2 regions of the Streptomyces sp. NPDC006339 genome follow, and region 2 is predicted to be linked to the other one. Evidence: riboswitches for the same ligand, from Rfam matches in the RefSeq annotation. Region 2 holds a riboswitch; the other holds the start of a gene.
What was found. A riboswitch is a leader RNA that binds a small molecule or an ion and turns the genes downstream of it on or off. The one in region 2 is predicted to bind S-adenosylmethionine.
Positions count from the first base shown of each region.

Region 1: another riboswitch for S-adenosylmethionine. It lies ahead of thrC (threonine synthase); the one in region 2 lies ahead of ABZ135_RS33265 (aminotransferase class V-fold PLP-dependent enzyme).

Region 1 is NZ_JBEXQW010000038.1:47,731-54,698, reverse strand. It holds gene ABZ135_RS27475 (SRPBCC family protein) at 1-106, opposite strand, end outside; gene groL (chaperonin GroEL) at 261-1,883, opposite strand; gene ABZ135_RS27465 (cold-shock protein) at 2,227-2,430, opposite strand; gene ABZ135_RS27460 (MoaD/ThiS family protein) at 2,847-3,125, opposite strand; gene thrC (threonine synthase) at 3,161-4,483, opposite strand; SAM riboswitch class I at 4,477-4,619, opposite strand; gene ABZ135_RS27450 (glucosyl-3-phosphoglycerate synthase) at 4,741-5,685, shown strand; gene ABZ135_RS27445 (hypothetical protein) at 5,724-6,029, shown strand; gene ABZ135_RS27440 (trehalose-6-phosphate synthase) at 6,059-6,968, shown strand, end outside.
Region 2 is NZ_JBEXQW010000058.1:33,708-40,675, reverse strand. It holds gene ABZ135_RS33275 (rhomboid family intramembrane serine protease) at 68-802, shown strand; gene ABZ135_RS33270 (Lrp/AsnC ligand binding domain-containing protein) at 799-1,080, shown strand; gene ABZ135_RS33265 (aminotransferase class V-fold PLP-dependent enzyme) at 1,151-2,515, opposite strand; SAM riboswitch class IV at 2,708-2,825, opposite strand; gene trpD (anthranilate phosphoribosyltransferase) at 2,903-3,967, opposite strand; gene ABZ135_RS33255 (cytochrome bc complex cytochrome b subunit) at 4,105-5,730, opposite strand; gene ABZ135_RS33250 (Rieske 2Fe-2S domain-containing protein) at 5,727-6,779, opposite strand; gene ABZ135_RS33245 (c-type cytochrome) at 6,776-6,968, opposite strand, start outside.

The DNA.
Region 1 (6,968 bases), on a different contig from region 2:
CGTGCTCGGGGCGCGTCCACGCCTCCCACACCCGGGCGACGGGCGCGTCGAAGGTGCGGGTGATGACGAGCTCGCGGTCCGCCGGTGTGGTCAGCAGCGTGATCATGGCGTTCTCCCGCCGATCAGGTCCCGGACCTCCCTGCCCTTCCAGGATCGCCCCGTCCCGCGGCCCGGTCCACACGACGGAAGGGCGGCACCCCGGTGGGGTGCCGCCCTTCGGCGTTCAGCGATGAACCGCCGATCCTCTACGAGCGCGAGGATCAGAAGTCCATGTCACCGCCCGGCATGCCGCCGCCGGCCGGCGCGGCGGCCTTCTCCGGCTTGTCGGCGATGACGGCCTCGGTGGTGAGGAACAGGGCCGCGATGGAGGACGCGTTCTGCAGGGCGGAACGGGTCACCTTCGCCGGGTCGATGATGCCCTCGGCGATCATGTCGACGTACTCACCGGTCGCGGCGTTCAGGCCGTGGCCGACGGGCAGGTTGCGTACCTTCTCGACGATGACGCCACCCTCGAGACCACCGTTGACGGCGATCTGCTTGAGCGGGGCCTCCAGGGCCAGCTTGACGATGTTGGCACCGGTGGCCTCGTCGCCCTCGAGGTCGAGCTTCTCGAAGACGGAGGAAGCCTGCAGCAGGGCCACGCCACCACCGGCGACGATGCCCTCCTCGACGGCCGCCTTCGCGTTGCGGACGGCGTCCTCGATGCGGTGCTTGCGCTCCTTGAGCTCGACCTCGGTCGCGGCACCGGCCTTGATGACGGCGACGCCACCGGCGAGCTTGGCCAGGCGCTCCTGGAGCTTCTCGCGGTCGTAGTCCGAGTCGCTGTTCTCGATCTCGGCGCGGATCTGGTTCACGCGACCGGCGACCTGCTCGCTGTCACCGGCACCGTCGACGATGGTGGTCTCGTCCTTGGTGATGACGACCTTGCGGGCGCGGCCCAGCAGGTCGAGGCCCGCGTTCTCCAGCTTGAGGCCGACCTCCTCGGAGATGACCGTGCCGCCGGTGAGGATGGCGATGTCGTTCAGCATGGCCTTGCGACGGTCGCCGAAGCCCGGGGCCTTGACGGCGACGGACTTGAAGGTGCCACGGATCTTGTTGACGACCAGGGTCGACAGGGCCTCGCCCTCGACGTCCTCGGCGATGATCAGCAGCGGCTTGCCCGACTGCATGACCTTCTCGAGGAGCGGGAGCAGGTCCTTGACCGCGGAGACCTTGGAGTTGACGATCAGGATGTACGGGTCGTCCAGGGACGCCTCCATACGCTCCATGTCGGTGGCGAAGTACGCCGAGATGTAGCCCTTGTCGAAGCGCATACCCTCGGTGAGCTCCAGCTCCAGACCGAAGGTCTGGGACTCCTCGACGGTGATGACGCCTTCCTTGCCGACCTTGTCCATGGCCTCGGCGATGAGCTCGCCGATCTGGGTGTCGGCGGCGGAGATGGAGGCCGTGGAGGCGATCTGCTCCTTGGTCTCGACGTCCTTCGCCTGCTCGAGCAGGGCGCCGGAGACGGCCTCGACGGCCTTCTCGATGCCGCGCTTCAGAGCCATCGGGTTGGCGCCGGCGGCGACGTTGCGCAGGCCCTCGCGGACCAGCGCCTGGGCGAGAACGGTCGCGGTGGTCGTACCGTCGCCGGCGACGTCGTCCGTCTTCTTGGCGACTTCCTTGACCAGCTCGGCGCCGATCTTCTCGTACGGGTCCTCGAGCTCGATCTCCTTGGCGATGGAGACACCATCGTTGGTGATCGTGGGGGCGCCCCACTTCTTCTCGAGGACGACGTTGCGGCCCTTGGGACCGAGGGTGACCTTGACGGCGTCAGCGAGCTGGTTCATGCCGCGCTCGAGACCGCGCCGGGCCTCCTCGTCGAACGCGATGATCTTGGCCATGTGAAGTGGTCCTCCCGGACATGGGGTGGATAACGCTCCTGGACCGCGCCGACGCCCGCGACGGACGGCCCGCGAGCCTCGTGGTTCCTTGCCCCACGCTGCCTGCGACCTCGTCTGCCCGATCCTCGTAAGCACTCTCACCTTCAGAGTGCTAACGCCAATGATTAGCACTCGCCCTAGGAGAGTGCAAGCGACTCCCGCAGATCGAGAGCCGCGGAGCCACGTCGCGGGCGGTCGCACGGCCACCCCCGGCGGCCCGGTCCGCGCACGCGCGAGGGGCCCGCATCCCGGTCAGGATGCGGGCCCCTCGACGGAAGTGCGTCGGTGGCCGATCGCGCCGCGCTCAGACGGCGAGCTTGACCATGTCCGCCTGCGGACCCTTCTGGCCCTGCGAGATCTCGAACTCGACCCGCTGACCCTCTTCAAGGGTGCGGTAGCCGTCCATCTGGATCGCGCTGTAGTGGACGAAAACATCCGCACCACCGTCGACCGCGATGAAGCCGTAGCCCTTCTCCGCGTTGAACCACTTGACGGTGCCCTGAGCCATGCCTAACTCCCCTATTACTGGCCCTTGCGCGGGACCGCACTTCGCGGACCCGGGTCAGACCCTGCGCCGGAACGCGTCGACCGCGGCTGAATGTATCTGCCCAACTGCCCTCTGCAACAGGGCAATCGGACGAGAATTCTGGGCACGCCGGAAAGGGGAATCAGGGAGAATCCCTGGAATTACGGGGCAAGTCGGGCCCGGCAAAGCGCGCAGAAGGTACACAAGGCACGGGCACTTTGGCTGCATCTTGTCGAGCGGCGACGCATTCTCATATGCGCCTGGCATGAGCAGCGGAGGGGACTTCCCCAACTCTACCGCGCTCAACCATGCAGAATTGCCCCTTCCGCTTCTGGCAGCGGAAGGGGCAATTCTGTAAAGCGGAAGATCTCCGGGCCGAGCCCCGACGGGGGCCGGGCTCAGCAGCCGCCGGCGACCGCCGGAATGATCGAGACGCCCGCGCCGTCCGGCGTCGCGGTCTCCAGGCCCTGCTCGAAGCGCACGTCGTCGTCGTTGACGTACACGTTGACGAAGCGGCGCAGCTTGCCCTGGTCGTCCAGGACGCGGGCGGCGATGCCGGTGTGGTTCTTCTCCAGGTCGGCGATGACCTCGGCGAGGGTGGCGCCCTCGGCGGGCACCTCGGCCCGGCCGCCCGTGTAGGTGCGGAGGATGGTGGGGATGCGGACGTTCACGGCCATGTCTACGTAACCTTTCGGCGCGCTGGGGGCGGGTCTCAGTGGGCCAGGCCGGCGTCGCGGAACGCGTCGAGGCTCGGGCGGATGGTGGCGGTCGCCTGAGAGGTGTCGGCAACGGCGTCGAGGGTCTTGAGCCCGTCACCGGTGTTGAGGACCACGGTGGTGAGCGAGGGGTCGAGGAGACCGGCCTCGACGAGCTTCCTCGTCACGCCGACGGTCACACCGCCCGCGGTCTCGGCGAAGATGCCCTCGGTGCGGGCCAGGATCTTGATCGCGTCGACGACCTGCTCGTCGTTCACGTCCTCCACGGCGCCGCCGGTGCGGCGGGCGATGTCGAGGACGTACGGGCCGTCGGCCGGGTTGCCGATCGCCAGCGACTTGGCGATGGTGTTCGGCTTCTGCGGGCGGACCACGTCGTGACCGGCCTTGAAGGCGGCGGAGACCGGGGAGCAGCCCTCGGCCTGGGCGCCGAAGATCTTGTACGGCTTGTCCTCGACCAGGCCGAGCTTGATGAGCTCCTGGAGGCCCTTGTCGATCTTGGTGAGCTGCGAGCCGGAGGCGATCGGGATGACCAACTGGTCCGGAACGACCCAGCCGAGCTGCTCGCAGATCTCGTACGCGAGCGTCTTGGAGCCCTCGCCGTAGTACGGGCGCAGGTTGACGTTCACGAAGCCCCAGCCCTCGCCGAGCGGGTCGCCGATGAGCTCCGAGCAGAAGCGGTTGACGTCGTCGTAGTTGCCCTCGATGGCGACCAGGTCGCCGCCGTAGACACCGGCCATGACGACCTTGCCCTGCTCCAGGTCGTGCGGGATGAACACGCAGGAGCGGAAGCCGGCCCGGGCGGCGGCGGCGCCGACGGCGCCGGCCAGGTTGCCGGTGGAGGAGCAGGAGAGGGTGGTGAAGCCGAAGGCGCGGGCGGCCTCCAGGGCCTGGGCGACGACCCGGTCCTTGAAGGAGTGGGTCGGGTTGCCGGAGTCGTCCTTGACGAACAGCTTCCCGGGCTCGACGCCGATCTCGCGGGCCAGGTTGTCGGCCTGGACGAGCTTGGTCCAGCCGGGGTTCAGGTTGGGCTTCTCGGCGACGTCGGCGGGGACGGGGAGGAGCGGGGCGTAGCGCCAGATGTTGGCGGGGCCGGCCTCGATGCGCTTGCGCAGGGCCTCGGGCTCACCGGTCGGCAGGTCGTAGGCGACTTCGAGCGGGCCGAAACAGAGCTCGCAGGCGAAGATCGGACCGAGCGCGAAGGTTTCGCCGCATTCGCGGCAGGAGAGCCCGGACGCGGGACCGAGGTCGACCGGGGTCCGGGGGGTGGCGGTGGTGGCAACCGTCTGTACAGCCATGGAGGCGAGGCCCTTTCTCCTCATCTTCCTCATGACGCATTTCGCCATGAGACGGATTTGGCACCTTCCCTAGCCGGGAGCCTCGCTGGAGGACGAGTAACCGACTGGAGGGTTGCCGGGGCTTCAACGGGCCGTTTCCCTCTGCCCCTCTGGATGAGCGGTATTCGATTGTGGAACGCGGTCGGCACCCCGACATGCATCGGGCATCCGCGTTGTTCAAGACTGTAACCGAAGCCTTCCGAGGTGGAGACGGTCGTCCGATCCGCGAGATGGAGATCACGTTGCTGGAAGAAGTGGAGCGCTGGCTGGCCCGGCGGTCCTGGTCGGTGGCCGACCGTCCGCTGGAGCGGATCCTCGCCGCCAAGCGGGGCACGAAGGTCAGCGTGGTGCTGCCGGCGCTGAACGAGGAGGCGACGGTCGGCGCGATCGTCTCCGTGATCCGCCGCGAGCTGATGACGGACGCGGTGCCGCTGGTGGACGAGCTGGTGGTGATCGACTCGGGCTCCACGGACCGTACGGCGGAGGTGGCCGCGGCGGCGGGGGCGCGGGTGGTGGCGCGGGACGCGATCCTGCCGCGGATACCGGCGGTGCCGGGCAAGGGCGAGGTGCTGTGGCGGTCGCTGATGGCGACGAGCGGGGACGTGGTCTGCTTCGTCGACGCCGATCTGCGGGACTTCTCGGCGGATTTCGTCTTGGGGATCGTCGGTCCGCTGCTGACCGACCCGGACGTGGACTTCGTGAAGGCGATGTACGACCGTCCGCTCGGCGACGCCCCCGGTCAGGGCGGCCGGGTGACGGAGCTGGTGGCCCGGCCGCTGCTGAATCTGCACTGGCCGCAACTGGCCGGTTTCGTCCAGCCGCTCGGCGGCGAGTACGCGGCGCGCCGCTCGCTCCTGGAGCGGCTGCCGTTCCCGGTCGGTTACGGGGTGGAGCTGGGCCTGCTGGTGGACGCGCTGCACACGGTGGGTCTGGACGCGCTCGCGCAGGTGGACGTGGGGGTGCGCAAGCACCGGCACCAGGACGGGCAGGCGCTGGGCCGGATGGCGGCGGCGATCTACCGGACGGCGCAGTTGCGGCTCTCGCGGGGCCATCTGGTGCGGCCGCGGCTGACCCAGTTCGAGCGGAGCGGGGAGGGCGGCTTCGCGCCGCGCACGTACGCGGTGGACACGGAGGAGCGGCCGCCGATGGCGGAGATCGCGGAGTACGCGCGCCGACGCGTGGCGTAACACCGGATGATGATCCTTTCTGCCTAGATTTCCGTTTCATGCGGTGGAGACACGGAATCGGAACGGGCATGCTGCTGTCGGTCCTGGGCCTCGGCGCCGGGGCGCTCCTCGTGACCGGGGCGGCCCCGGCCGCGGCGGACGCCGCCTTCGCCGCCGTGGCCCCGGCCGCGGCCCGGGAGCCGGAGAAGCAGCCGGAGTCGGGCCGCACGGCCGAGGAGCGGCTCTGGCTGCTCGGCGGCCTCGGTCTGGCGCTGGGGGCGACGGGTGTGGTGGCCGGCGCCGCCGTACGGAGTCACCGGGAGCCCACGGGCCACCGCGAGCCTGGCTCGAATCCGTACGTTTGAGCGTTTACCGGACGGGCTAGGTTCGCCATATGGCTTCAGTCCTCGTTGCATCGAACCGCGGCCCCCTCTCGTACACCCTGCGGGACGACGGAGCGCTGGACACCCGGCGGGGCGGCGGCGGGCTCGTGTCGGGCCTGAGCGCCGTCTTCTCGGAGGACGCGGCGGGAGACGGGCTGTGGGTGTGCGCGGCCCTCGGCGAGGGCGACCGCGAGGCCGTGCGGCGCGGGGTGTCCGAGCCGGGCGTGCGGATGCTCGACATCGACCCGGACGTCTACGCCGACGCGTACAACGGCATCGCGAACTCGGTGCTGTGGTTCCTCCACCACCATCTCTACGACATCCCGCGCGAGCCCGTCTTCGACGCGGCCTTCCGGCGCCGCTGGGACTCCTACCGGGCCTACAACCGCGCCTTCGCCGAGGCGCTGGCCGAGGCCGCCGACGAGGGCGCCGCGGTGCTGGTGCAGGACTACCACCTGGCGCTCGTCCCGGGGCAGCTCCGCGCGCTGCGGCCCGACCTGCGGATCGCGCACTTCACCCACACGCCGTGGGCCTCGCCCGCCTATCTGGCGATGCTGCCGGACGACATCCACCAGGAGCTGGTGGAGGGCATGCTGGGCGCGGACGAGATCGGCTTCCACACCGGGGCCTGGGCGGACGCCTTCCGCGCCGACCCTCCCGTCGCCCGCGCGGCCGGCGGCTCCCGGGTGGCGGTCCATCCGCTCGGCGTCGACGGCGACGAGCTGCGGGCCCTGGCCCACCGCCCCGAGGTCGAGGAGCGGCTCGCGGCCCTGCGCGCCGAGGTGGGCGACCGGAAGACGATCGTCCGGGTGGACCGCACGGAGCTGTCCAAGAACATCCTGCGCGGCCTGCTGGCCTACCGGGAGCTGCTCACGGAACACCCCGAGTGGCGCGGCCGCGTCGTCCACCTCGCCTCCGCCT
Region 2 (6,968 bases):
TCGCGGGTACCCCGTGTCACGGCGAGGCACTCTGTCCCTGTGGGCCCCGGTACGCCATGATCTGTCCATGATCGACTGGCGGGGCGTGACCCTCGGCGCCTGGCGGGGCGCCCGGAACGGACCGACCGTGACCTACGGCCTCATCGCCGGCTGCGTGCTGCTCTTCGCCGTGAGTCCGGTGGCGGGACTGAATCCGGTGTACGGCACCGGTGACGAGCTGCTCGTGGCGCAGAGCACGTACTTCCAGCGCTGGGGGGTGATTCCCGCCGACCTGACGCGCGGCGATCCGCGCGCCCTGCTCACCCCGCTGACCGCCCTCTTCGTGCACGGAAGCTGGCTGCACCTGCTGGGGAACATGCTGTTCCTCTACGTCTTCGGGGCGATGACCGAGGAGCGGATGGGCCGGATCGGCTTCGGCCTGTTCTATCTGGGCTGCGGATATCTGGCGCTGCTCGGCTACGCGACGGCGCACGCGGACAGCGCGCAGACCCTGGTCGGGGCGTCGGGGGCGATCTCGGGGGTGCTCGGCGCCTTCCTCTATCTCTTTCCGCGCGCCCGGGTGACCAGCCTCTTCCCCTTCCTCTTCTTCCTGCCGCTGCGCTTCCCGGCCTGGATCGTGCTGATCTTCTGGTTCGTGCTCCAGTGGCTGGCGGCCCGCTCGGCGGGGTCGGGGCCCGGCGTGGCGTATCTGGCGCACGTGCTGGGCTTCGGCTTCGGGTTCGTCTACGCGTGGGCGCGGTACAGACGTGCCGATAGAGTGAAACCCCCAGCCGCGGCCACCGAGGGAGAAAGCCAGCCGTGATCACCGCGATCGTGCTCATCAAGACCAGCGTGGACCGCATCCCCGAGATCGCCGAGGCGATCGCCGCGATCGACTCCGTCAGCGAGGTCTTCTCGGTCACCGGGACCTACGACCTGATCGCCATGGTCCGGGTGCCGCGCCACGACGACCTGGCCGATGTGATCCCCGGCCGGATCTCCAAGATCCCGGGCGTCGAGGCCACCGACACGCACGTCGCCTTCCGCGCCTACTCCCAGCACGACCTGGACGCGGCCTTCGCCATCGGCCTGGAGTCCTGAGGCCGTACGGACAGCGGCGAAGCCGGCCTCTCCCCCGCGGGAGGCCGGCTTCACCCGTATGAGGGAGCGGTCATCCCCGGTCGGGGACGCAGCGGCCGTCCTCGGTGCGGTACGTCCAGCGGGCGCCGTCGCGGACCAGCTCCTTCACCGCGCCGACGAACCGCTCCACGTGCTCGTCGGGCGTGCCCGCGCCGAAGCTGACCCGGATCGCGTTGAGCGACCTCTCCCCCGGGTTCGCCTCGGGGGCGCCGCACGCGCCCGGGTCCTGCGGGTCGCTGCCGAGCAGGGTGCGCACCAGCGGGTGGGCGCAGAACAGGCCGTCGCGGACGCCGATGCCGTACTCGGCGGAGAGCGCGGCGGCGAAGTGGGAGCTGTTCCAGCCCTCGACGACGAAGGAGAGGACGCCGACCCGGGGGGCGTCCTCGCCGAAGAGCGACAGGACCCGCACCTCGGGCACGTCGGCCAGGCCCTCGCGGACCTTCGCGATGAGGTACCGCTCGCGGGCGACGAGCCGGTCGAAACCGGCCTCGGTGAGGGCCTTGCAGGCGGAGGCGATGGAGTAGACACCGATGACGTTGGGCGAGCCGGCCTCGTGGCGGGCCGCGGTGGTGTGCCACTCGACGTCGACGCCACCGTCGGCGCGGCGCGCCACCGTGCGGGAGGCGCCGCCGCCCGCGAGGTACGGCTCGGCGTCCCGCAGCCAGTCGGCCCGGCCGGCGAGGACGCCGGAGCCGAACGGGGCGTACAGCTTGTGACCGGAGAAGGCGACCCAGTCGACGTCCAAGTCCCGTACGGAGACGGGGTGGTGGGGCGCGAGCTGGGCGGCGTCGAGCACGATCCGGGCGCCGTGCGCGTGCGCCGCGGCGGCCAGTTCCCGCACCGGCCACAGCTCACCGGTGACGTTGGACGCGCCGGTCACGCAGACCAGGGCCGGGCCGTAGGGGTCGCGCTCGGCGAGCGCGCGCTCGAGGATCTCGACGGCCTGGGCCGGGGTGCGCGGCGCGTCGAGGTAGGTCACGCGGGCGTCTCCCCACGGCAGCAGGGAGGCGTGGTGCTCGGTCTCGAAGACGAAGACCTGGCAGTCGGCGGGGAGCGCCCGGGCGAGCAGGTTGAGCGAGTCGGTGGTGGAGCGGGTGAAGACGACCTGGTCCTCGGGGCGGCAGTCGAGGAATGCGGCGACGGTGGTGCGGCTGTTCTCGAAGAGGTCGGTGGACAACTGGGAGAGGTAGCCGGCGCCGCGGTGGACGCTGCCGTAGTAGGGGGCGTACGCGGCGACGTCGTCCCACACGCGCTGGAGGGCCGGGGCGCTGGCCGCGTAGTCGAGCGCGGCGTAGGTGACCTCGCCGCCGGTGACGAGCGGGACGGTGACGTCCCGGCCCAGGACGGCCAGCGGGGCACAGACGGACGGGTCGGTGGCAGCAGTGATCACGGACATGGCGAACTCCCGTACAAGGCAGGCGAATTCAGCGCCTCGACGCGACGGGACACACGACCGCGGAGGCACGGAAAAAGGGAAAAGGGGATGGCGAAGAAGGGGCTTCGAGGCCCTAACGCATTCGCTTGCTCACGAGACTGCTCCCTTGAGGACCAAGGACCCCAGGGCCACACACTGTCGAGAGTGTGCAGGGGTCCGCGCTTGCCGCGGACCTTTCTGTCCACGGCCTGGTCTTCACCCGGGGCACCCCGCCACGGACGGAGGGTTGCCGGACAGCCGGCCGGGGCCTTGATGGCTGTCACTCATGACCTGGTTCAGAAGCTATGCCAGGTGATCGTCGACGCGCAACCCCGTCCGCATTCCGGACGGGGCCGCGCGTCGCGCCGCCTACGCGTTGCTGATGGCGACCCACCGCTCCAGGGCGCGCCGGGCGGCACCGGAGTCGATGGACTCGGCCGCCCTCTCGATGCCGGCCCGCAACTGCTCCGCCAGGGTGCCCTCCCCCGGCTCCAGGGCGGTCAGCGCCGCCGCCGAGTTGAGCAGCACCGCGTCCCGTACCGGACCGGTCTCGCCGGCGAGCAGCCGCCGGGCGACGTCGGCGTTGTACGAGGCGTCGGCGCCGCGCAGGGCCTCCACGGGCACCAGGTCGATGCCGACGTCCCGGGGGTCGAAGTGCTCCTCGCGGACGGTGCCGTCCCGGACGATCCAGACCCGCGAGGTCGCGGTGGTGGTGAGCTCGTCCAGGCCGTCGTCGCCCCGGAAGACCAGCGCGGAGGAGCCGCGCTCGGCGAGCACCCCGGCGACGATCGGCGCCATCCGGGCGTCGGCGACTCCGGTGGCCTGGGCCCTGACCCGGGCCGGATTGGTCAGCGGTCCCAGGAAGTTGAACACCGTGCGGATGCCGAGCTCCTTGCGGGCCATGGCCACATGGCGGAGCGCCGGGTGGAACTTGACCGCGAAGCAGAAGGTGATCCCCGCCTCCTCGGCGACCTCGGCCACCCGCCGCGGGGTCAGCTCCAGGTTGACGCCGAGCTTCTCCAGGACGTCGGAGGCACCGGAGGCCGAGGACGCGGCCCGGTTGCCGTGCTTGACGACCTTGGCGCCCGTGCCGGCCACGACGATCGCCGACATGGTGGAGACGTTCACGGTCTTGGCGCCGTCACCGCCGGTGCCGACGATGTCGACGGTGGCGCCCGGCACCTCGATGGTGTTGGCGTGCGCGTACATGGTCCGGACGAGACCGGTGATCTCCTCCACGGTCTCGCCCTTGGCGCGCAGGGCGACCACGAAGCCGGCGATCTGCGCGTCCGTCGCCTCGCCGCGCAGGATCCGGTCCATGGCCCAGGCCGTGTCCTCGGCGCTCTGGTCGCGGCCGCTCAGCAGACCGTCCAGGACGACGGGCCAGGAGCGGCCCGCCGCGGTGTCGCCTCCAGCGGGGTTCACAGCGCTCATGGTCGCTCCTGGTGTGTCGTACGGGCGTGTCTCCACGGGTGTCCCCACCCTATCGATCTCCCGGTACGGCGAAGAGCCCCGTCCATCGAATGGACGGGGCTCTCGCCGTGGCGACCTACATCAGGAGGTCAAGGGGATCAGTGGTGGCCGTGGCCGCTCTGGATCTCCTTGTACTCCTCGACGGTGGGCTTGGCGACCTGGTTGTCGGCGCCGTAGTAGCCCCGGTTGAGCTTGACCCGGAGCTTCTCCATGCGGCCGATCTTGCGCTCCACACCGTTCTCGTCGACGGCCGGCGGCAGCTCGGCCGGCGCGTACTGCTCGTGCGCGGTGAGCTTGTGCAGCTCGCCCTGGCTGAGCGGGGTGTGGACCTCGACGAACTCACCGTGCGGCAGGCGCTTGATGATGCCGGACTCGCGACCGTGCAGCACCTTGTCCTTGTCCCGGCGCTGGAGGCCGAGGCAGATCCGCTTGGTGACGATGAACGCGATGACCGGGCCGACGAAGAAGAAGATCCGGACGAACCACGTGATCGCGTTGATCGACAGGTGGAAGTGCGTGGCCCAGAGGTCGTTGCCACCACCGACGAGCATGATCATGTACGCGGTGATCCAGGCGACACCGAAGGCGGTGCGCGTCGGAGCGTTGCGCGGGCGCTGCGCGATGTGGTGCTCGCGCTTGTCGCCGGTGATCCAGGACTCGATGAACGGGTAGACCGCGATCGCGCCGAGCACCAGCGGGAAGATCACCAGCGGGATGAACACGCCCAGGACCAGGGTGTGGCCCCAGATGTTGATCTCCCAGCCCGGCATGACACGGATCAGACCCTCGGCGAAGCCCATGTACCAGTCGGGCTGGGCGCCGGTCGACACCTGGTCCGGACGGTACGGGCCGAGCGCCCAGATCGGGTTGATCGAGGCGATCGCCGAGATGACCGCGATGACACCGAAGACCAGGAAGAAGAAGCCTCCGGCCTTGGCCATGTACACCGGCAGCAGCGGCATGCCGACGACGTTCTTGTTCGTGCGGCCGGGGCCCTCGAAGTGCGTGTGCTTGTGGACGAACACCAGGATCAGGTGAGCGACCACCAGGCCGAGCATGATGCCCGGGAGCAGCAGCACGTGCGCCGAGTAGAACCGGGCGACGAAGTCGCCGCCGGGGAACTCCCCGCCGAACAGGAACATCGACAGGTACGTACCGACGATCGGCACGGACAGGATCGCGCCCTGCATGAAGCGGACACCGGTGCCGGAGAGCAGGTCGTCCGGGAGCGAGTAACCGGTGAAGCCGGTGAACATGCCCAGGAAGAACAGCAGGAAGCCGAACAGCCAGTTGATCTCACGCGGCTTGCGGAACGCGCCGGTGAAGAACACGCGCATCATGTGCACGAACATGCCGGCGAGGAAGATCAGCGCCGCCCAGTGGTGGATCTGCCGGATGAGCAGACCACCGCGCACCTCGAAGGAGATGTGCATGGTCGAGTTGAACGCCTCGGACATGAGCTGTCCCTGGAGCGGGACGTACGGTCCGGTGTACTCCACCTCGTTCATCGACGGGTGGAAGAACATCGTCAGATAGACGCCCGTCAGGATGATGATGAGGAAGCTGTAGAGGCAGACCTCGCCCAGCATGAAGGACCAGTGGTCCGGGAAGATCTTCCGCATGTTGGCCTTGGCCAGCGTGTAGATCCCCAGGCGGCCGTCGGCCCAGTCGGCGACCCGCTCACCGGCGGGGGCCTTCTTCTGCGTATTGGTCACAGTGCTCATCCGCGCTCCCAGAAGGCAGGGCCGACGGGCTCGTCGAAGTCGCCGAGCGCCTCCAGGAAGCCCTTGTCGTTCACGCCGATCCGCAACTGCGGGAGGGCGTGGCCGGCCGGGCCGAAGATGACGCGGGCGCCGTCGGACAGATCGAAGGTGGACTGGTGGCACGGGCAGAGCACGTGGTGCGTCTGCTGCTCGTACAGGGAGATCGGGCAGCCGACGTGGGTGCAGATCTTCGAGAAGGCGACGATGCCGTCGTGCGACCACTCGAGCTCGCGCTTGTCCTTGATGTCCTCCGGCTGGATCCGGACGATCATCAGGGCGGCCTTGGCGATCTCGGTCTGGAAGTGGTGGTCGTGCTCCGACAGGCCCTCGGGCATCGCGAAGGTCAGCGAACCGACCGCGACGTCCTCGGGACGCAGCGGCTCGTGCGTGTTCATGTTGATGAGCTGCTTGCCCTTGGCCCACATGGTGGACCGGAGCTTCTTCTCGGGCAGCGGGCCCATGTCACGGAGCAGCACGACACCGGAGAGCGGCACCATGGCCAGCGCGCCGAAGAGCGTGTTGCGGACCAGCTTGCGGCGGCCGAAGCCGGACTCGGCGGCACCGGCCGCGAAGTCCGCCATGACCTTCGCCTTGACCTCGGGCGACGCCTCGATCGGGTGACGGTCGTCGGCGACCTCGACATCGGACATGAGGGTACGGGCCCAGTGGACCGCGCCCGCGCCGATGAAGAACAGGGCCAGGCCGAGCGTCCAGCCCAGGGCGAAGTTGAGCGCGGACACCCGGCCGAAGGGCCAGATGTACACGATCTTGTCGACCGGGAAGATCACGTACGAGGCGATGAAGCCGATCGTGGCCAGCATCGACAGCGTGAACATGAAGGCGATCGCGCGCTCGGACCGCTTGGCGGCCCGCTCGTCGATGTCCTGGATGCGCGGCTTGTGGGGCGGAAGGCCCGGGTCGGCGAACGGGTCGTCGGCGACCTTCACCGCGCCGTGCGCGGTGTCCTGCTCGGTCGGCAGGTTCTCTTCTGAATTCTCTTGGGTACTCATGACTTCTTGGCCTTAGCGGTGTGGGCCGCGACCCAGATGGCAACTGCGATCAGTCCGCCCAGACCGAAGATCCACGCGAACAGACCCTCGCTGACGGGACCGAGCCCGCCCAGCTTGAGACCACCCGGGTTGTCGGCCTTCTCGCCGTTGACGGCCTGGACGTAGGCGATGATGTCCTTCTTCTGCTGC